DNA from 2 places in the Endozoicomonas montiporae CL-33 genome. Region 2 is predicted to be linked to the other one. Evidence: predicted binding sites of a transcription regulator. Region 2 holds the regulator's gene; the other holds the start of a gene.
What was found. The regulator FNR, encoded in region 2, switches genes on or off when oxygen is low (the NO sensors DNR and NnrR bind a similar motif). The targets are predictions, from matches to a motif close to TTGATNTANATCAA.
Positions count from the first base shown of each region.

Region 1: a site for FNR is predicted at 2,353-2,366, ahead of EZMO1_RS04450 (sulfatase family protein). Genes of this name have one in related genera too.

Region 1 is NZ_CP013251.1:1,000,865-1,011,853, reverse strand. Features, by position in the region: gene EZMO1_RS04455 (glucoamylase family protein) at 1-2,127, opposite strand, end outside; gene EZMO1_RS04450 (sulfatase family protein) at 2,499-4,004, shown strand; gene EZMO1_RS04445 (ABC transporter substrate-binding protein) at 4,180-5,715, shown strand; gene EZMO1_RS04440 (ABC transporter permease) at 5,708-6,655, shown strand; gene EZMO1_RS04435 (ABC transporter permease) at 6,655-7,452, shown strand; gene EZMO1_RS04430 (ABC transporter ATP-binding protein) at 7,445-8,944, shown strand; one part of gene EZMO1_RS27990 (IS1 family transposase) at 9,003-9,270, shown strand; one part of gene EZMO1_RS27990 (IS1 family transposase) at 9,270-9,760, shown strand; gene EZMO1_RS04415 (hypothetical protein) at 10,130-10,462, shown strand; gene EZMO1_RS04410 (sulfatase family protein) at 10,623-10,989, opposite strand, start outside.
Region 2 is NZ_CP013251.1:3,662,162-3,673,150, forward strand. Features, by position in the region: gene EZMO1_RS16765 (heavy metal translocating P-type ATPase) at 1-1,006, shown strand, start outside; gene ccoS (cbb3-type cytochrome oxidase assembly protein CcoS) at 1,009-1,215, shown strand; gene EZMO1_RS16775 (sulfite exporter TauE/SafE family protein) at 1,298-2,017, shown strand; gene hemN (oxygen-independent coproporphyrinogen III oxidase) at 2,183-3,568, shown strand; gene fnr (fumarate/nitrate reduction transcriptional regulator Fnr) at 3,999-4,757, shown strand; gene EZMO1_RS16790 (adenine phosphoribosyltransferase) at 4,879-5,421, shown strand; gene EZMO1_RS16795 (hypothetical protein) at 5,571-6,104, shown strand; gene EZMO1_RS16800 (TraR/DksA family transcriptional regulator) at 6,105-6,440, opposite strand; gene ttcA (tRNA 2-thiocytidine(32) synthetase TtcA) at 6,837-7,769, shown strand; gene EZMO1_RS16810 (hypothetical protein) at 7,947-8,636, shown strand; gene EZMO1_RS16815 (hypothetical protein) at 8,585-9,739, shown strand; gene EZMO1_RS16820 (DUF547 domain-containing protein) at 9,762-10,607, opposite strand; gene EZMO1_RS16825 (DUF547 domain-containing protein) at 10,703-10,989, opposite strand, start outside.

The sequences.
Region 1 (10,989 bases), 2.7 Mb from region 2:
GGCTTTGTCATAGAGCTCCCAAATTAAGCCTGTTTTGTGGTTTTCAAGGGCGACAACATTTGAAGTCGGATTCAGGCTGACATATTTCCGGTGGTCGGCAGACCACCAGTCAGCATCCTTGTTATAGGAGTCATAAAATCCATAGCCGCCGTAAACCTTTGTCTGGTATTTATCGTAAAGGTGGCGAATCGCAGGAATAATTTTCTCCGGGAGATAAGGTGTTGAGGCGACCAGTGCGCCCATTGAAATCGTACCATTATCGTCAATACCGGGTTTGCCTTCCACCTCGTGGCGTTGATAACCCCAAGGGTCGTGATCAGCCATAATGCCCCATTCCAGCTCACCATAACTCGAGTGATCTTCAGGGTTCATCAACCCGTAGTTATACTGCAGGTCAACCCGGCTGTGTGCCGTGTCCCAGAAGCTGACATAGTCATCCCTCAGGTCTCTGGGGTCGATGGCAATATAGTTGTGATGGACTGAGTAAAGCGGTTCTTGCTTATTTCCCCCCCACAGGCGGTTGCCATTGTATAACTTCCCGGTGTCGTCATGCCTGGACAGCTCGCCGTTAATGTAGCGGTTATAACTGATGCCACCACCGGCTGCCCAACCGGAGTGGTAAACCTCTGCCGGTATCGGGTGAGTAGGTGAACCCAGGGCCAGTACATACACCCCAAAAGTTTCCTGGAAACTTTTTAACAAAAGGCTTTCTTCAAACCCTGTCGTTTGTGACCAGTGCCACATCAGCACTTCGCCTTCGGTTTTTCCGTCAAAATCACGGAAAAGGTTGAAGTCAACGGAGTGGTACAACTCTGATGCCAGTTCACGAATTTCCGCTTCCAGCGCATTGTTTTCAGTGAAGTACTCACGAGCGACCAGCGCCCCCTGCAGGAACATGCCGGTATCGCTCAAGTTTGCGCCATCATCAGGACTGTCCAGGCCCGCCAGCCTGCCGGTATGACAACGTACCCAGCGTGGCCAACCGGTTCGGAAGCGATCGGCGGACTTCATGAAACGCAGCATTTTCACCACGCGGCGGGCAGCGTCCTCACGATCAATAAACTCATTCTCCACCCCCGCAGCCAGAGCCATGGTCGCCATTCCCGTATGAAAAGGGCCGCAATTGTTGCTCTGGTTTGCTTTCTGGTATGAAATTCGTGTCAGGCCACTGTGCGGATGCATATAGTCCGTCATGTAGCGGAATGTCGTTCTCTGTAAACTGTCCAAGAACTCTTTGTCAGACAGGTTTGCTGCCTTGCCCCGACCGACATAAGTCAGCTCTGACTCTGTGCTACCAATAACGCTGCTGACAAAGTAATCGGCTTCTTGGCTGTCATCCGCATCAAAGTCAATATACGCACTGACGGTCACCGGCTGGTCGTTCAGTTTCTCTCTATAGTCGCTACCAACAACAGAACGGTAAACGTTATACCCTTTAAAATCTTTCAGCCAGAAAGACGGATCCAGATGTCTCCAGACCACTTCAGCCGCACTATGGACAGAGTTAACCTCCACCACTTCGGGGCTGGCAGAAATCTGCCTGATATTATCGAGATAAAGTTCACCATGGGTATCAGAGGTGAACAGTCGTAACTCTTCAAGGGTAGAGCTGCTTTTATCCTTAAGCTGCCGTACATCAATAGCAATCGTAGACCAGCCACCGTTGACAACATTCCTGCTTATACTGGAAAAAACCTGTCCCTCCAGTTTCATATCCACTGAAGATACCTCTTGCCCTTCCGGCACATAAAGATCCAGCATAATGAAGTCGGCTTTGTCGTAGTCAATCACGTCCGACGAAAAATCATGGCGAATAGACAGGTAATCATCTCTATGGTTTTCCCAGCCAAGACTCAGGAAATAATCTTTTTCTGTCGGATAAGCGTGAGAACCCTGCCTGGCCATTGAGATTTCAACCGCTGCACTGCCGCCATTCACGCTGAGTTCTGGTAATGTTTCGTCCGGTTCATATCCAACGAGCAGCTTCGTAGCGATATCTGAAGCTGGAGGAGTACCTGGAGAGGCTTCCCCGGTTGGCGGCACGCCTTCAACAAAAGAAGGCAGATTTTCACTTCCGAATTGATCGTTACAACCGGCTAAAGGATAGGCTGAAATACAAACACACAATATTGTCCGCTTTAGTTTTATCATTGAGTTCCACTCGATGTATTTATTTCGACTTATATCTGTAGCCCATCATGTGATACATACAGATGCAGCTCCTGTGAAGAAAGCTTTAAATGTCGCAGAGAATGTAGAAACATTTCGTAATATAATTTTCTTGCATCTTCTTCCACTCGTTCCCATAAGTCATCACCTCTATTGACTTTAATCAAAATAATTACAACACAAGTGACATGCATCAACGTTAAAGCTCATTGTGTACAATGGATTAGATTATTTTGCAGCACTGTATTGATATAACGATGTCTACTCTGTAGATTTACGCGAATAAGAGAAACGTTTATACTCACTTTGCACCAAAAGGTTTAATAGGAATGTCCAAGCTTAAAAAAGCTTTGCTGGCAATGGCCGTTTCAGCAACTGTCCATAGTGCGGCAGCGGTTGCAGCACCGACACAGGCCACCTCTGTAAATACAGAAGCTACCAGGCCTAACGTCATCATCATCTATGTAGACGATATGGGCTGGGGCGACGTTGGCTACCATGGCTACAAAGATATAAAAACCCCAAACATTGATGCACTGGCAGAAGAAGGCACTTGGTTTTCACAGGCTTACGTATCCGCTTCCATCTGTGGCCCGTCCCGTGCCGGTATGATCACCGGTGTTCACCAGCAGCGCTTTGGTATCTACGGTAACTTTAACGAAAACCATATTCCATCCAGCCAGCCACTGGCCATGGAAATGATGAAGGACAACGGCTACCAGACTGCAGTAATCGGTAAGTGGCACTTGGGTGAACTAACGGGCCTGCCGAACGAACGTGGTGCCGACTTCTTCTATGGCTTCCTGGACGGTAGTCACGACTACTTTAAGTCCACCACCAACCCTGATGCCCACATGCGTTTCGCGCCCATCTATCGCAATACCGAAATAGAGCCGCCTATTCAGCAAAGCAATGGCTATCTGACTGAATTGTTTACTGACGAGGCCATTGAATTCATTGATGAGGCCGTGAAAAGTAAAGAACCATTCTTTATGTATCTGGCTCACTTTGCCGTTCACCACCCATGGCAGGTACCCGAAAGCTACGTTGAACGGCTGAAAGATTTGCCGGTCGCTGAAGGTATTGCCGGTGAGGAGCGCAGACATTTTGCAGGCATGGCCCTGGCACTGGACGATGGCATCGGTGAAGTGATGGACTCACTGAAGCATCACGGCATTGACGATAACACCATTGTATTTTTCATGAGTGACAATGGTACACCTCGTGGCCAGGGCTTTGCGCAGCCTGTCCAGAAGCAGCGCGGCGAAACCACCATGTCGAGCCCTGGTCCATTCAACGGCTTCAAGGGTGACACCTATGAAGGGGGTATTCGTGTACCGTTTGTTGCACGCTGGCCAGGTAAAATTCCTGCTGGTCAGGAATATAAACAGATGGTTTCCTCTATGGACATCGTACCAACCATTGCCGCAGTGGCCGGTACTGAGCTCTGGTCTGGTGCTACTCCGTTTGACGGTAAAGACCTGATGCCTTACCTGAAAGGTGAAATGGGTGAAGATGGACCTCATGAAACCATGTACTGGCGTCGTGACGACGATTACGCGATCCGCGATGGTGACTGGAAACTAACCTGGAACAGCCAGAGTGGCCCTCAGACTATCCGCCTGTTCAACATCGAAAACGATCCTGGCGAATGGGACGACCTGGTCAGTAAGCACCCGGAGAAAGCCCAGGAGCTGCAGAACAAGTTTGACGCTTGGGAAGCGACTCTGCCTGTTAACAAGCTGAGCTACAAACCCCAGAACCGTAACATGGGCTTCTACGCTGGTGAAATCACCGACGTCAAGGAATACAACAAAAAAGCCAACGGCAGATAAGCACTGATCTCCTGACGATTTACCCACTTAATTCCAGCCCGCTTTAACTAGCGGGTTTTTTCATACAAAACGTCTTTAGCCCTGACACAGGCTCCCAGGAAAGCTTATGCGTGTGGGGCTGTTATCACCAGTTAGTATTAGAACTCTTTCAAAGTGCAACCTAAGAATTTTCTGAATGTTTAAAAAAACTTTTATCGTTGTAGCTATCATGCTAACCATCTGGCTGGCAGCGTCCTATAAGGGCGTTGACCTGAATCAGACGCTGGTGATTGGCGCCCCCTTTGAGTACACCAGTCAGGATTTGTCCAAAGACGGTTATATCTTTTCACGCTTCCAGGTCACTGAAACCCTGGTAGAAATTCAGCCAGACGGCAGTATACAACCTAAACTGGCTACCCACTGGCAAACCAGCGACGATCGTCTGACATGGCGTTTCACCTTGCGCCCTGACGTACTATTCCATGACGGGACAGCAATGACGGCAGAAGTTGTCGTCTTTTCCCTGCAACAGGCACTGAAAAAGCCCGGAATTATTCATCAGCTACCTTTGAATAAGCTCTATTTTGAAGGTGATTATGAAGTCGTTTTTGAACTGGAACAACCCTATCGGCCACTACTCTACGTACTGTCCCACTTTTCAACTGCTATTGCCGCTCCATCGTCTTTTGAGCAAAAAAATGGAAGGGCTATTGCCATACTGAAAGGCACAGGCCCTTACCAGATCCAGCTCTTGTCCCCTCCTCACAAGCTGGATGTAGAGCGGTTTGATAACTACTGGGGAGAACCGGCCAGAATCAGGCAGATACAGTACCTTACTGGACACCGTGCTGAAAGCCGGGCACTGCAGGCACGAAGCGGACAGGCAGACATCATCTATACGCTTGACCCGGCCAGCATCAGCATGCTGGAGCAGGCTCCGAATGTTGATGTTTACAGCGAGTCCATTCCCCGTACACTGCTGTTGAAGCTGAATAATGAACACCCTTATCTGAATACTGTCGAAACAAGGCAAGCCCTGAGCCTTGCCCTGGACCGTGAAGGCATTGCCGAAAGGATTATCAGGGTACCCGGCTCCGAAGCCTACCAGCTGTTCCCGCCCGCCTTGGGCGACTGGCACATGAAGGAGCTGGAAGGTCAGAAAAGCCTGCAAAAAGCCAGGGAAATCCTGACAGGTCAAGGCTGGATTACCGGTGATGACGGTGTTCGCGTTCGCGATGGCAGACGTTTCAGCCTGGGGCTTGTGACCTACGCCGACCGCCCTGAAATGACGGTTGTGGCAACAGCTATCCAGGCGCAGTTATGGGATCTGGGTATCGAAGTAACTATTTATGTCGGCAATTCCAGTGACATCCCTTACCTGCATCAGCAAGGTACACTTGAACTGGCACTGGTGGCCCGGAATTTCGCCTGGGCCAATGATCCCCTGGCATTACTGTTTGACGATACCAGAACCCACCTTGGCAGCGACTGGGGACACATGAACTGGACCTCAGGCGAGTTAAACCAACTTCTCAGTGAGATGACCCTGACTCTGGACAGCGAAGCCTATTTCAAACTGTCACAGCAAGCCGCTTCGATTCTTGCAGAAGAGATGCCTGTTATTCCGGTGATTTTTTACACTCAGCAAATCGCTGTCAACAAACGACTCAAAAACTTTTACTACGATCCTTTTGAGCAAAACTACCGTGCTTCGGAGATGTATTTTGATTAAACAAATTCTTCTCAGGCGTGCGGCACAGGCTGCTTTTGTTGCCTGGGGCGTAGGGACGTTGACGTTTATTATGATGCGACTGCTGCCCGGTGACTTTGCCTACCGTATCGCCGCCGGACGCTACGGCTATGACTATGTCAGCCAGGCTGCGGCAGAAGCCGTGAGGGCAGACCTGGGCCTTGATCGTCCCGCTATTGTTCAATATCTGGAGTGGCTGCTAAATCTGCTCCGGTTTAACCTGGGCGATTCTCTGGTTTCAGAAAATCCGGTTACTCAGGAACTTGCCCATCAGCTGGGAAGCTCCCTGGAGCTGGCTGTCTTTGCCAGTTTCTTTGCCTTGCTCATTGCCGTCCCTGTTGGACTTTATGCCGGACGGCATGCTGGCGGAGCAGGTGACCGGCTGTCGTTAATGGTATCGGTTATACTCAGGGCGCAGCCCGTGTTTGTCATTGGCCTGTTGATGGTCCTTGCTTTTTCCCTGAAACTGGGATGGTTTCCCGTCGCCGGTTTTGGCAGCAGCGAATACCTTATACTGCCAGCCCTCTCTCTGGCTCTGACGCTGGCCGCCATATCCAGCAGGATGATTCGCAATTCAACCTGCGATGTTCTGGCATCACCTTTTTACCGGTTTGCACGTTTTAAGGGATTAACAGAACAGCAGGCTTTTACGCATCACGCATCTCCCAATATTGCCTTGCCGGTTGTCGCCTTTGTCAGCATACAGGCGATCAACCTGATTGAAGGTATCGTCATGATAGAGTCCCTGTTTTCCTGGCCGGGTATTGGCCATGCGCTGGCCCATGCCATCTTCGCCCGGGACGTACCGATGATTCAGGGGGCTGCGCTGGTTATGGGCCTGATATTTGTAGCTATCAATACGGTAGCAGACCTTATTGTATTCAAGCTTGACCCGAGACAGAGAGAAGAGACCTTATCGTAATGAAAGCCGACATTCAATTAAGGCCCTCACAGTATCTTGGGGCGGCACTGCTGTTGTTCCTGCTGAGCCTGGTGGTGCTGGAAACCCTGTTCTGGGGACACAATCCGGCAAGTCAGAATCTGGATCAGGTCTTTCATGCGCCTACCCTGGCTGAGCCTCTTGGCACAGACCAGTTTGGTCGAAGCAACTTGGCCCGTCTTTCATCAGCGTTACAGACTTCTATCTTGATGGCAGTATTCAGTGTATTGACGTCCGCTACCCTTGGTGTGTCACTGGGCGTTGTTGCCGGTTGGAAGCGGGGCTGGATTGACCGTATTCTGTCCATTGTCGTCAATATTCTGCTGGCGTTGCCGGGACTGGTTCTGGTGCTGCTGTTTGGCGCGCTGGTTCCCGGTTCATTCTTCATTTTATATATAGCGATCTCTCTGGTTCTGTGGGTCGAATACTTTCGGGTGATTCGCGCCAGAACCATCACTGTCATGAACTCCCCGGAAGTTGAAGCTTCCCTGCTTTACGGATTTGGCCCATGGTATGTGTTTAAGCGTCATCTTTGGCCGGCTTGCAAGAAAGATATTTATACTCTGGCCTGCTTTGGTGCCGGTAACTCTGTGCTTGCACTGGCTTCCATTGGTTTTGTCTATGTTGGACTCAGACCTCCCCACGCAGAACTGGGTCTGATGATGGTCGAACTGTTTCCCTATTACTCTGACGCAGCATGGGTGCTGCTCCAACCTTTGACCGCAGTCATTTTACTGGTACTTGGATTTCACCTCATTGCAGGAGGTGAACATGAATAGTTTTGCAGGTCATTCTGTAGCACGCAGCCAGCTTTCCTTCGACGAGGCAGCAGCAGCCTCAAGAGAATTGACTCCCGTTATTGAGATAGAAAATCTTTCCATTCATTCCGTAAATGAATGTATTGTCTCCGGCTTATCCCTGACGTTGAGCACTGGCAACCCTGTTACCATTCTTGGCGAAACCGGCTCCGGAAAAAGCCTGCTGGCCCAAAGCATTATGGGGGCTTTGCCAGCCGGACTCACCTGCTCTGGTCATATAAGGCGTTTTGGCCGTGACGATCACACGCTGGATGAGCTGGAACAACTCTGGGGATGTCGTATTGCTATGCTCCCTCAGGAACCTTGGCTTTCCCTTGATCCGATTATGCCAGGCAAACAGCAGGCTGCCCTGGTTGAACAGCTGGTTAATGGCCTGTCGGAGAAAGAATCGGCAAATATTACCCTGAAACGTATGACTGAACTGGGTCTAGGCACTGATGGAGAGAAAGTGCCTGACCAGCTATCCGGAGGTATGGCGCAGCGCCTTGCCTATCTATGCGCCACAGCGGCAGGTGCGGATGTCCTGATCGCGGACGAGCCGACCAAAGGGCTGGATGCCAGCCATAAGTCACGGATTATTGAGCTTTTACGGAAGCAAAGCGATAAAGGCTCATTACTCACCATCACACATGACATTGATGTCGCCAGGGCGCTAGGAGGCGACCTTATAGTCATGCGACAGGGTTCTTGTGTTGAACAGGGAAAAGCCCATGACATTCTTCAAAACCCGGCTTCAGCTTACGGCAGAGCACTGATTGCCGCGCACTCTCCTGTGTTTTCGGCAGTAACCTCAAACCTTTCATACGACGAAAGCCCTCTGGTGACCATCAGCCGGGCCAGCAAAACGCGTGGTGGCAAACCACTGTTCTCAGACCTGAACCTGACCATCGGCGAAGGTGAAATAATCGGCCTGTCAGGGGGCAGTGGAGCCGGTAAATCCACTCTTGCAGACATGATACTGGGGCTTGTTAAAACCGATGAAGGGGGCGTCCGGCACTCACCCTTACTTACCCGTGGAAAAATGTTAAAACTGTATCAGGATCCGCCCTCCGCTTTCCCCCAGACCATAACATTGAGCCAGAACCTGGATGATCTGTGCAGGCTGCACAGCCTTAATAAAGCTGAAATACCACATTGGCTTGACAGGCTCAGGCTGGATAAAAAACTGCTTGAGAGAAGACCCTCGCAGGTTTCAGGCGGTGAGCTGCAACGCTTTGCTTTACTTCGAGCGTTGATGATGAGACCGAAACTGTTGGTTGCAGACGAACCTGTCTCCCGACTGGATCCGATAGTCGCTTCTGAAACACTCTCATTACTGCTAAAACATACCCGGAGAATTGGTTGCGCTTTAATACTGGTCAGCCATGACCAGGCGGCATTAAATCAGATTTGCGGCCGAATAATAAAGCTTGGTGGAGATAAAGCCTTCCCGGGTAGTGGCACAGTTCTGTGATTCTAGCCCTGTCTGCTAAAATACGACATTCGGCAACTTTGAAAAATGCGGTTTAAAAATGTGCCTTACGCAAGTCCTCTGTACAACATGTGGCAGTAACCAAGTTCGGCCTTTCGGATACAGCACTCATGATGTTCCACGATACTATTGCTGTAATGACAAATGTGAAATCAAAACCTTCATGCTTGAATATCGCTACAAGGCCTGTGAGCCTGGCGTTAAAGAAAAAATCATCGATATGGCAATAAATGGCAGCGGAATCAGGGATACAAGTAAAGTACTCGGAATAAGCAAGACAACAGTAATAAAGACTCTAAAAAAAAAGAAAGCGGTCTGGTAAAGGTCAACCCAAATATTCAAACTATTGATCTCAAGTCAGATGCAATTATTCATGTAGGGCTTGTCTGCCAAGAGGCTGAGCTAGATGAGCAGTGGTCGTATGTTCATGATAAATCGAACCAACGCTGGCTTTGGTATGCTGTTGATCACGCTACAAATACCGTGCTTGCTTATGTTTTCGGAAAACGGAAAGATGAAGTTTTTAAAGAACTCAAAACACTTCTGAAGCCATTTGGTATTAATAAATTTTACACCGATGATTGGGGAGCCTATGAGCGACACCTTGATGAAAACATGCATATTATTGGTAAAGCAAACACTCAGAAGATAGAGCGTAAAAACCTTAATTTTCGGACTTGGATTAAACGGTTGGCCAGAAAGACAATTTGTTTTTCAAAGCTCGAAAAGATGCACGATATTGTTATTGGATTATTGATTAATAAAGTTGAGTTTGGGGTCAATATTCACGCGATATAACAGTTCTGGCCCACTACCCCTTCCCGTAAGTCGGCCAGCGTTGAGTTGCTGATGCGTTTTCATACTCGGGATGGAAACGCCACACTTCAACTCGCCTTTAAAAGCAGACCACTATCACTCAGTACATGCCGGTTCTTATTTCTTATGACTAATAAATTGACTTGTATCAGAATTGTTTAACTTTGCGTAATATTTTGAGCTACTTCTTATCATATACGTTACAGGAGTGTTGAACTCATCCTTTCCGTTATGTAAAGTCAATATTGCCGAAACATTTCGTGTAAATTCTTCTAATCGTTGTTGTTTTAAGAGTAAAAGATGAAAAAGGCTATCGTAAGCATATTGTCAGGTCTTGTTCTGAGCACTTCCATGAGCGTTACCGCAGCTCACGCTGCTCCAACAGCCCACGCCGATCAGGTGCCACCGCAGTTCATGATGCGCTTCAGGCAACAGGTTCAGGAGAAGACCCGCGTACTCAACCTGTCTGAAGACAAGCAAAAGCAACTGATGGAGCTGAAGAAAAATCTGTACCGACAGCAGCAGGCCGCAAACAAAGAGTTTCCTGATGATCGGAATGCCCGTAACGCGGCCCGCAGAGCTAACCGTAACAATTACAACGACGCCCTCAACAAGATGCTTTCAAGAAAGCAGCGCAGGGACATGCAGGAGTGGAGAGCCTCGCAGCGTAAGGACAGGGCGTAATCCTGAACGATTGACTGACAGAGCCTGATCTTCCAGGCTCTTTTTTCCTGTAGACAATCCCTTCTTTCAGCCACCAATGCCCCGTGTTCATAGTCTATTCCTGCCCAACAGCCGTGTGGCAAGGGTATCAAGCAGGTGATACCCCTGAACCAGCAAGGTATTAAGGCGTGTTACGGTTAAACTCCTTGACGTTTACACGATGACCCTTATCGTAATCAAAGTTTCGGTTAGTTGGTCTGTGGCTGAGCCTGTTGACCGGCAGACCGGCTTCCCAGGCGTCAAACTTATCCTTGAGCTCCTGAGCTTTCCCTGGCTCCCTGCTGACAAGATCATCCCACTCCCCCGGATCTTTCGCCATATTGAACAGACGGATGGTTTGAGGACCGTGTGAACGATTGAAGGTCAGCTTCCAGTCGCCATCGCGAATGGCGTACTCTTCGTTACGACGCCAGTATAACGTCTCGTGAGGGATGGCATCCGCAGGCTTTTCACCGAGAAGATAAGGCAGCAGGTTGGTGCCATCAAAC
Region 2 (10,989 bases):
TCTGATCACCCGGGGACATGTGCTGGAAGGTCTGGAAAAGATTAACCACGTCGTTTTTGACAAAACCGGAACCCTGACCAGAGGTAATATTGAACTGGCTGAGGTAAGAATGATCAGCCCGGATCATTCAAAGACAGATGTGCTTCAGATTGCCGCCGCACTGGAAGCGCATTCAGAACACCCTATTGCTAAAGCCTTTCGCAGTCGCACCTCGGCAATGCCCGCTGAGCAAGTGAGAACTCACACCGGACAGGGGGTAGAAGGTGTCGTTAATGACACTCTGTATCGAATCGGCAGAGCTGATTTCTGTCTGGCTGGACATAGCCCCGCAGCGCCAGAAGGAACAGACCAGTGGCTGATGTTGAGTCAGCGGAATACGCCTCTTTGCTGGTTCCGTATAAAAGACGACAGCCTACGCTCAGAGGCGGGCAACGTGATCAGTCAGTTGCGGCGCAGTGGCATAAAAGTGACTTTGCTCAGTGGTGACCAGACAGCCGTCGTTAGCTCGGTTGCAGAACAGTTAAACATCAGCCACTGGCAGGCAGAGGCGAACCCGGACGACAAGCTTGACTTTATTAAACGGCAACAGCAAAAAGGTGAGCGAATTCTGATGGTTGGGGATGGTATTAATGATGTACCGGTGTTGGCAGGTGCCGATATCTCTCTGGCCATGGGCAGTGCTTCCGATCTGGCAAAAACCCACGCTGACGCGGTTCTGTTATCCAACGACTTAAGCCGTTTACTGGATGCCCGCCAGCTGGCCCGGAAAACACGATCGGTTATTCGACAGAATCTGGCCTGGTCACTGCTCTATAACCTCTCTGCCCTGCCTCTGGCAGCTAGCGGGTTAATTGCGCCGTGGATGGCTGCAATTGGTATGGCCCTGAGCTCATTATTGGTGGTTGGCAACGCCTTGCGCCTGAGCAAGCAGCCTGCTCCGGAACGGCTTCAGGGAACCGATCCCCATGACACAACGGCTGTGCATCAATCAGCTATAAGGGCGTAAACATGGAAAGCCTGTTTATTCTTATTCCTATCGCTGTTCTGTTTATTGCTCTGGCTATCAAGGTCTTTTTCTGGGCGGTCGATAATGGCCAGTTTGATGATCTGGAAGGCCCTGCTCACAGCATCCTTTTCGAAGATAAAGCAACAAAAAAGAGCGCTCAGACTGACACATGTCAGAGTAGTGAGAAAGATAACCACTTACAATCCTAAAAGATGCAAAACACATGATATTTCAGAAAAGCTGTTCAAACAGCTATACCGGCAACAATAACAATACTTCGGAAGTACGGTGATGGAACTTAGCCATACCATGCCTGTTTACCTGACCGCCCTCAGCATCGGACTACTGGGCAGCGCTCACTGTATTGGTATGTGTGGTGGCATTACTTCCGCGTTAAGCCTGTCGCTGCAAGGAAAAAGTCGCTGGCAGATAACGCTTATGATGCTGGCCTATCATATAGGCAGAATTGGCAGCTATGCTCTGGCCGGTTTTATTCTGGGCAGCATTGGCTGGTACCTGGGTGATCTCAGTCGCAGTGTACATACAGCCCTGCGATGGTTTGCCGGCTTTATGCTGGTTGCCATGGGACTTTATATCACCGGATGGTGGCGAGGGCTGATACGACTGGAACAGCTAGGTGGACGGCTATGGAAGCATATTCAGCCCCGGGCCAACCGACTGATGCCTGTTTGCAGTCTGCCAAATGCCCTGGCGCTGGGCAGTCTCTGGGGCTGGCTACCCTGTGGAATGGTTTACAGCACCCTGATCTGGAGCGCCAGTCAGGGCAACGCCCTGCAGTCTGCATTACTCATGGGCACTTTTGGGCTTGGCACCTTACCCTCTGTGTTTCTAACCGGCCTGTTTGCCCGACAGTTAACCGGATTGATTCAGTCCGCTATCACCCGTAATCTGGCGGGATTACTGATGGTTCTGTTTGGTATCTGGGCGATGCCCGGACCTCATCAGAAATGGATCATGTCTTTGCTGACCCTTGCCGGTCACTCCATGTAAATTCTCCAAACCTGACCCTGATCAAACAATTCACTCAACTGTAAATTGTGCTACCTACCTATTGACACATGTCAATTATATAAGAACACCCATTAAATAGACTGAAAGCCTATTCACAAGGTCGATGACAGACTAATGACCTGATAAAAACAATCGAGAATAATTATGAATAACACACCCGTGTGGGATACAGGTCTGATCAGCAAGTACAACCTGTCTGGTCCACGCTACACCTCATACCCAACGGCCGTTCAGTTTTCTGAAGACTTTGATCAAAAGCACTATCAATCCAGTGCCTGGCACAGCTCGGCCACTGACAAACCACTGTCGCTTTATTTCCACATTCCATTTTGTCAGCACGTCTGCTATTACTGCGCCTGCAACAAGATTGTCACCCGAAATACGGATCAGGCGGAAACTTACCTGAAGTATTTATTTAAGGAGATTGAACTTCAGGCTGAACTGTACAATGCAAAGCAGGAAGTACAACAATTGCATCTGGGCGGCGGCACGCCAACGTTTCTGAATGAACAACAGATCAGTGCCCTGATCAATAAAGTGTCTGAACACTTCACACTGTCGCACGGTAACGATATTGACTATTCCATAGAGCTGGACCCCCGTGAAGTAGACTGGCCCATGATGGCAACACTGCGCGACTCAGGCTTTACGCGCATCAGCATTGGTGTTCAGGATCTGGATCCGGTCGTTCAAAAAGCGGTTAACCGGCTGCAAACGGAAGAGCAGATCCAGTCTGTTCTGGATGCTGCACACGCCATGGCCTTCAAATCCGTCCATATGGATCTGATCTACGGTCTGCCTCACCAGACACTGAACGGCTTCATGACCACCATCAATAAAATCATCACCATGCAACCGGACCGGGTGTCACTATTTAACTACGCTCACCTGCCACACCGATTTATGCCACAGCGCCGCATCAGTGAAGCAGATTTACCCGATGCCAGTGTCAAACTACAGATACTGCAACAGGCCACCCGTAAATTATTAGACAGTGGTTACGTGTATATCGGCATGGATCATTTTGCACTGCCCGATGATGAACTGGCGATTGCCCAGGAAGAAGGCACACTGCATCGCAACTTTCAGGGGTACACCACACACAGCCAGTGCGATCTGGTAGGGATGGGCGTATCTTCAATCAGCAAGGTAGGAAAAACCTACGCACAGAACCATACAGACATGGCCGAGTATCAATCAGCCATTGATGAAAACCGGCTGCCTTTGCATCGCGGCTTGAAAATGACGAAAGACGACCAGATTCGCCAAAGCGTTATTAACGAGCTGATCTGTCATTTCAGGCTTGAGCCAGCCATGATTGAACAGCAATACGGAATCGATTTTCCGACTTACTTCCTGTCTGAACTGATTAATCTAAAGCCTTTAGAACAAGACGGACTGGTCTCAGTGACACCCGAAGTTCTGGAAGTAACACCGGCTGGCAAGCTGCTGATCAGAAACATCTGTATGGTGTTTGACCGTTATTTTCAGCAGCAAAATAATGTGAAGCATTTTTCTAAAGTTATTTAAGCTCAGACGTTCAAAGGTTAACTCACTTTAACCGGTTAACCTTTGATTCCCCCAAAAACAGTCAGCAAAAACACCGGCACTATGATCAACTGAAGGCAGAGCCACAAGAATATTCCCTCATCAAATCAGCCTTGCCTGACACGTTTTTTACACAATAATTCCATAGAAGCCCCACAGAGCAACACAACAAAACATTGCTCCTGATGAAACCCAGTACAAACCAGTCGCAAAAAACCTGCTCAAAACCCCAAAAAAGAACAAAACATCCACCAACGAGACTAGGCATTAACCGCAACAAAATGCGACTTGCCGAATTAAGTTTAAAAAACGATCAATATCAACATTCGTAGGTCAACACCGCACTTACACTTTCAAAATATTTTCCATAAAATAGTCAGCGTTTTGCATTTAAAGACCTTGAGGGCACTCGATGACGTCCAAGCCCAACGTCCGACAACCAAGCCATGTGGCCTGCAGGGATTGCAGTCTCAGCTCTCTGTGCCTGCCGCTGGCGTTGAGTGTGAAAGATATTGACAATCTGGATCGCATCATTAAACGCGGTCGTCCGCTGAAAAAAGGTGAGCACCTGTTCCTGGAAGGGGATCCGTTTGACAGCGTTTACGCTGTTCGCTCCGGTGCCATCAAAACCTACACTGCTACTAACGAAGGTGAAGAACAGATTACTGCCTTCTATCTGCCAAGCGAAATCCTCGGCCTGAGTGGTATGGACACTGACGTGTATCCGGTATCCGCCCAGGCTATGGAAACCACCATGGTGTGTGAAATTCCGTTTGAGCAGCTGGAGATGCTGTCTGATGACTTCCCGGAGCTGCGTCGTCACCTGATGCGCCTGATGAGCAAAAAGATCAGGGAAGACCAGCAAATGATGATGCTGCTGTCCAAGAAGAATGCAGATGAGCGTATTGCTACGTTCCTGATCAATCTTGCCAGCCGCTTTCGTCGCCGTGGCTTCTCATCCCAGTCGTTCAGACTGTCCATGTCTCGCAATGAAATGGGCAACTATCTGGGACTGGCGGTAGAAACGGTCAGCCGCGTTTTCACACGTTTCCAGAAAAATGGTCTGATTTCAGCCGTTGGCAAGGAAATTGAAATTCGTGATGCAGTTCAACTATGCTCTCTGGCTGGCGGGAAAGCCGCCGATATTGAGCAGATCATTGCAACAAACTGATCTGATGTAATCGGATTCAGGAGCCTGCCGGATTGTTGAGTACTTATGTACACATCCGGCGGTTGCTTCCGTTCCAGCCACCAAACCTCACATCACACGCACAGTAACTGGTTGCCATTTCATGATCATCGACGATTTTTATCTTAAGTCCCAGATTCGCAGCGTTCCGGACTGGCCGAAGCCCGGCGTTCTATTTCGGGATGTCACCACTATTTTTGAAAACCCCAAAGCCTGGCGCGGCGTGATGGACAGTTTTATCCACCGCTACATGGAACTGGATTTCAGCCATATTGGCGCCATGGATGCCCGCGGCTTCCTGATCGGCTCCAACCTCTCCTATGTACTCAACAAGCCACTGGTTCTGTTTCGCAAGAAAGGCAAGCTACCTGCGAAGACCCTCTCTGTGGAATATGATCTGGAGTACGGCACCGCCAGCCTGGAAGTCCACGCCGACAGTTTGCACAAAGGTGATCGCGTTTTATTGGTAGACGACCTGATTGCAACCGGCGGAACCCTTCTGGCTGCAGTTCAGCTGATAGAAAAACTCGGAGCAAAAACCATTGAAGCCGCAGCCATTATGGATTTGCCCGACCTCGGTGGCTCCCGTCGTCTGCAAAATGCTGGCGTTCCCACTTTTTCTTTGTGTGCATTTGAGGGCGAATAATGCTTCCCGCCACTTAGGAGGCTGTCCGAGAGAGAACCAACCGGTTCTCTCTGTACAATATTTCTTACACTTTATTTCCAAATGTCTGGTGCTTCAGTATTAAGCGGGTGATACGATAAAAATGAATAATGCATAACAAGGATTCAGGCATGGGAATCTGTGCAAAGGAATTGCGCCTCCACGTTGTTCGTCCAACCCTGAAACACCTCCAGATGTGGAGCCCTACGGCTGAAAACCTGTTACTGGGAACAGCTGCACGAGAGTCTGAGCTGGGATTTCATATCAAACAGGATCATCACCGGGCACTGGGGATTTACCATATTTCTCCGCGAATGCATCGAAATATCTGGGATTTTTATCTGGCGAAACGATCAGAACTTTCAAGTCTGGTCAGAGGACTGGCCAGCCAGAGAGAATTTCTTTGCCATCCACACCTTGAGCTGGCGACAAACCTCTCTTACGCAACAGCTATTGCATGGCTGGTCTATTGCAGAACTGAAAAGAACATACACTCAATGCCTAAAGATGATATCGAGGGTCTTGGCAAACTCTGGCATAACCATTTTCACCGCCACAACCCCGGTTCAGTGCAAAGCTTTGTAGACAGTTACGAGCGGCTGATCACAGGGGAGACCAGCCAGACGGGAGAAAATCAGACATCAACAGCAATCCGCAGCCTATGATCAGCCACGGGCATCGCGGGCTTCTGCGCATTTGATGCACAGATCGGCATAGGGCATAGCTTCCAGACGGGCAGGTGCTATTTCGCCTCCGCAACCAACACAATAGCCGTAGTCATCGTTATTCATGCGATCAAGCGCCAGATTGATTTTATTCAGTTCAATCTTTGCTTCATTACCAAGAGCATCAATCACCTCATCATTCTCACGCTCCTGTGCCTGCTCCGACCAGTCGGCACTGGCTTTACGAGTGACGTCTTTTTTAATGTTATGCAGCCGCTCGCTCAGTTCATCACGGCGGTTTAGCATCCAGTCTCTCAACTTGTTGTGATCACTCATAAAAATCCCCTGAATATTGTGTTTTCGAAGGTTATTGTTGGTACTGACTATCCCTGAGTTGCTGTAAATTCAGCAAAAATGGTCATGAAAGTTAATACAGGCCAAGTCAAGAGCGCCTGATAAAAGGTTATCGGTCTTGCTTCAAGTCCACAGTCGGCTGTCTGTCGCTTGTACAGATTAAAGTTAGCGGATGATCCAAACCCTGCAGAACATTTTATCTCATATAATGACACACTCTGCCTATACGGAAACAGCATCTGACCATTGATCTACATCAATAATGCTCTCGCGGTTGTTGTTGCTCGCAGTCGCTATTGGTAGTTGCACCGGATTGCGGCTAACTATTGCACACCGCTATAATCGCGAGCTTTAACTCGGAATCAGTGTTCTAAATCTATGACCTCGACCACCCTGACTGGCGCAGAAAAATACAACTTTAACAAACTCCAGAAAAAACTCAGACGCCACACCGGCAAGGCCATTGAAGACTTCAATATGATTGAGGACGGTGACCGGGTCATGGTGTGCCTGTCAGGCGGCAAAGACAGCTACACCATGCTGGACATTCTGATGAGCCTTCAGAAAAGTGCCCCTATCCACTTTGAGCTGTTTGCCGTTAACCTTGACCAGAAGCAGCCAGGTTTCCCTGAACACGTTCTGCCAGAGTACCTTGAGACTACCGGTGTGCCTTACCACATTATTAACCGCGACACATATTCTGTCGTTAAGTCCAAGATTCCGGAAGGCAAAACCACCTGCGGTCTGTGTTCCCGCCTGCGTCGCGGCACTCTGTATTCTTTTGCGGAAGAGATTGGCGCCACCAAGATCGCCCTGGGCCATCACAAGGACGATATTGTTGAAACCCTGTTTCTGAACATGTTCTATGGCTCACGCCTGTCTGCCATGCCACCCAAACTTCGTTCGGACGACGGTCGCAATGTGATTATCCGTCCACTGGCCTACTGTCGTGAAAAAGACATCAGCCGCTTTGCTGAAATCCAGAACTACCCGATCATCCCCTGCAACCTGTGTGGTTCACAGGAGAACCTGCAACGTCAAAACATTAAAGCCATGCTGGCAGAGTGGGAAAAGAGGCACCCAAGCCGCATTGAGTCCATCTTTACCGCCATGCAGAATATTGCGCCTTCCCAGATGGCCGATACCGAACTGTTCGACTTCACCAGCCTGACCATTGACCGCTCCGGTGAGCGCAAGCCTTACGAGTTTGAAGATGGCCAGGAGATTTTTTCGGGAAATATTCCTGAAGCAACCCCGGCCAAAGAAGACGATACTGTGCAGGTGATTAATTTTGGGCCAGCTACCATCTGACCCATTCTCTGGCATCATGTTTGCCCTATCAACTTCAATGAGTTAGTTGATAGGGCAAACGGTTAATGACGACGCTACTGAAGCCCTTAAATACTAATAAACGAACGCTATGCCAATTCAGTTTTACTTTTTCACAACGATAAAAACGGTAATACCCTAAACCGGTTTTTTTCAGCCATGTTTCTTCGTCTTCTACTCGGCACATCTCTGTCCTCGGTTATTACCTTCGCAGCCTGTGCCGATAAACTGTTTGGCCTTCCGGTCAGCCTGCAGGGCCAGAAAGATGCAGCCATGCTTTATGCCTCAATCCTGACTGAGCCTAACCCACAGCAAGACCTGATCACCCTCACCACGGAAGGATATCAGGGTATGGGTAACTTTTCTTATGTAATGACTTTCTCCGACCTGCTGGAGCAGGCAATACTGAATGCCAACATCCAGAGAATCATGGGAGGCAGTGAAGAAACGGAAGAGAAGGTAGGCAAAATATATAATTTTCCATCCCGTCCAGATGACATCTGGTACCAAGGCAGTGAAGACGAGTATGTCCCAACAGAAAACACCAGCTATTTGCAAAAGCTGGCACAAAGCCAGACAGTGTATTCTTTTGTCATTCCCCCTCCTGACCTGGATCCTCTGATGGATCTCAAAGTCAACTGGATGTATTTCAGGGAAATTCATTCACCGGATATAGACGCTTCTATCCATAAAGCTCAGTATCTGGAAATGTTGGCTTTGCTTCCTTCAGGGCATCAATTAACCATTAATGACAGTTTCAGTGTTTTCCCCCCGAGTTTGTTGAAGAGGTGTTCGCCATGGACACACTCGATGAATACAACGACGGATCATCACTTGAACATCCGCTAACCCCTTCTTTTGGGGTCAACGAGAACAACATCGGTCTGTTGCTAAGACCGTCCCCTGAAACCCAAAGTAAAACTAATGATCAATATCCTCCATTTTTAAAAGCTTATAGCCGCATGCCTCAAGGCCTGACCGAAGCCATCGACCAACTTTTAAAAGCTGATGAACGACTGAATAACAATAGAGACGATATACATTTTTACACCGGATACTTTCATACCCTTTATGCAAAGCTGCTGTTCATTCATTCCATAACCAGTTCGGATAAAAAGTCCGATATGGTTCTGATGATGCCTCTAACTTTCAATGATCTCGAAATACCCGCCGTTGTTGAATCATTAAAATCCCTATCCGCAGCTAAAATTCATTACTGGAACGGCGACTACTGGAAATCAATAAAAAAAACTGAAACCGCCTATCTGGCTTCAGAGGCTTATCAACGCAGCATTGTTATCATGAACCCGTTTCCCCTTGATCATAAAATTTATCTTGAGCTTCTCAAAGCATCCGGGCCCATGCCAGTAGCAGGTTCCACCGGGGACCACAGCCTGTTTGAGGTCATTTCCAGCGGGCGCCTGCCCTTCCATGAATACATGCCTTACCAGAGAATGGTCAACGAGAACCTTGCCAGTGCGGCCGGGTCGTCTTCCATTAAGATGTTTTTCTCGGCCAGAGGATACTTGAATCGAGCAAGAGCACTGCGTCAATTAAAAAAGCATCCTGAGCTGATTCAATCGTATTTGATGAGATTGAATCAGAAATACAATGCGACACCCTTCCTGATTGAAATGGTTAAACAGAGTATTAACAACGACAGTTCATTGTGGGCTGCTATCCGATGGGCAGACCAGAGGCTTGAAAACGGGGGGTTGAATCGACCCGCCATTTCAGAGCTGGAAGCACTGATCTGTGGACGAGGCATTATGGCGCTGGTGCGAGAGCTCGCCGACAATGAACAACTGACCGACAGCGAACGACTGCTCTACCGGCAACGGATAGACAAATATTCATTTTTTCTGTTGTTGAATTACCCCAGATTGCAGCAGATGCTTTTCGCCATCAGCGATAAAATCATTGGCAATGCTTCTGATCAGGCTACGCAATAAACTCCCGTTGAGCAGGAGAGACTCAACGCCGGAACTCATTCAGCTTCCAGTTATAGCGGTAGCTGATTCCGCCCTTATAGGCCTCCAGACGAGACCGTAACTTTGCATCGGCAAACTGCAGCAACTCTTTCCAGACGCCTTCCTCGCCAGAAACGTCTTTAGCGGCAAAGTCACCACCATACCACTCAAATATTTTCGACAATACCAGGCGTCCACCCACAAAGTTAACGCCTTTGCTCTGATTAATGAAACGTCTGGCGGCTTCATCCAGCTGGGCTTCAATCCGTTTGCCGGTGTACATCTCAGGGGCAAGGTCGGGACAACCAATACTGGCGCAGTTCACCGCATAATGTATACGGGCATTATTCCAGATAGGCCGCAAAATACGATGCTCAATATCATTCAAAGAAAGTTCTTTTCCGGCGATGGAGATCAGCTCATCATCCCATGGCCCCACGCGGAACCAGCCTTTTCCCAGTTTGGTGATGGATTTCACCGGATAGTTTTTTAAGATCAGCTCAACGGTTAAGGCGTTATACAGATTAATCCAGTAGGCCAGCTGCTCGTTTTTATTCAGGGTTCCGGGGTCGATCTGAGACAGATTTTTCAAATAGCCACGCAATCGTTCTGAGTTTTCACGACTGACACCACCATAAACAAACGTATGCATCTGCAGCTTATCGGAGTAGCGGACGTATTTATCCAGAATAATCTGCCAGTCACTGTGATCCACTTCCAGCTGGCTGTGCGAGTCGTGTTTATCCCAGAATGACCAGTAATCTTTTTCCGGTGCCGCCCTGAGCACCGTTGTGAACGTCATCAGACAGAGCAGCAGCATGAGCCTGACGGCGTATTGAAACAAAACCATACACATTCATCCCTGAAACGTGAGACTAGTGACTTAAATAGTTTGCTTTAATAGCTTCTTTAATAGCTACTTCAATAGCTACTTCAATAGTTACTTCAATCGGCTGAATTTCCCTGTGATAAAGCATTCAGGTTCCAGTTGTACTGATAGATGATTTCACCTTTGTACTGGTCTATTTTGGCCGCCATGGCCATCTGGCTGTTTTCCCTGATATGCCTTAGCAGAGCCTCTTTGGAGCCGAAATCAATGGCATACCACTCATAAATTCGTGACAGTGCCAGTTTGCCATCAATAAATGCCACCCCCTTTTCCTGCTGAATAAAGCGCTTAGCCGCTTCAGCCATCATGACTTCAACCGTAGCACCGGTATAGGCTTCACCGG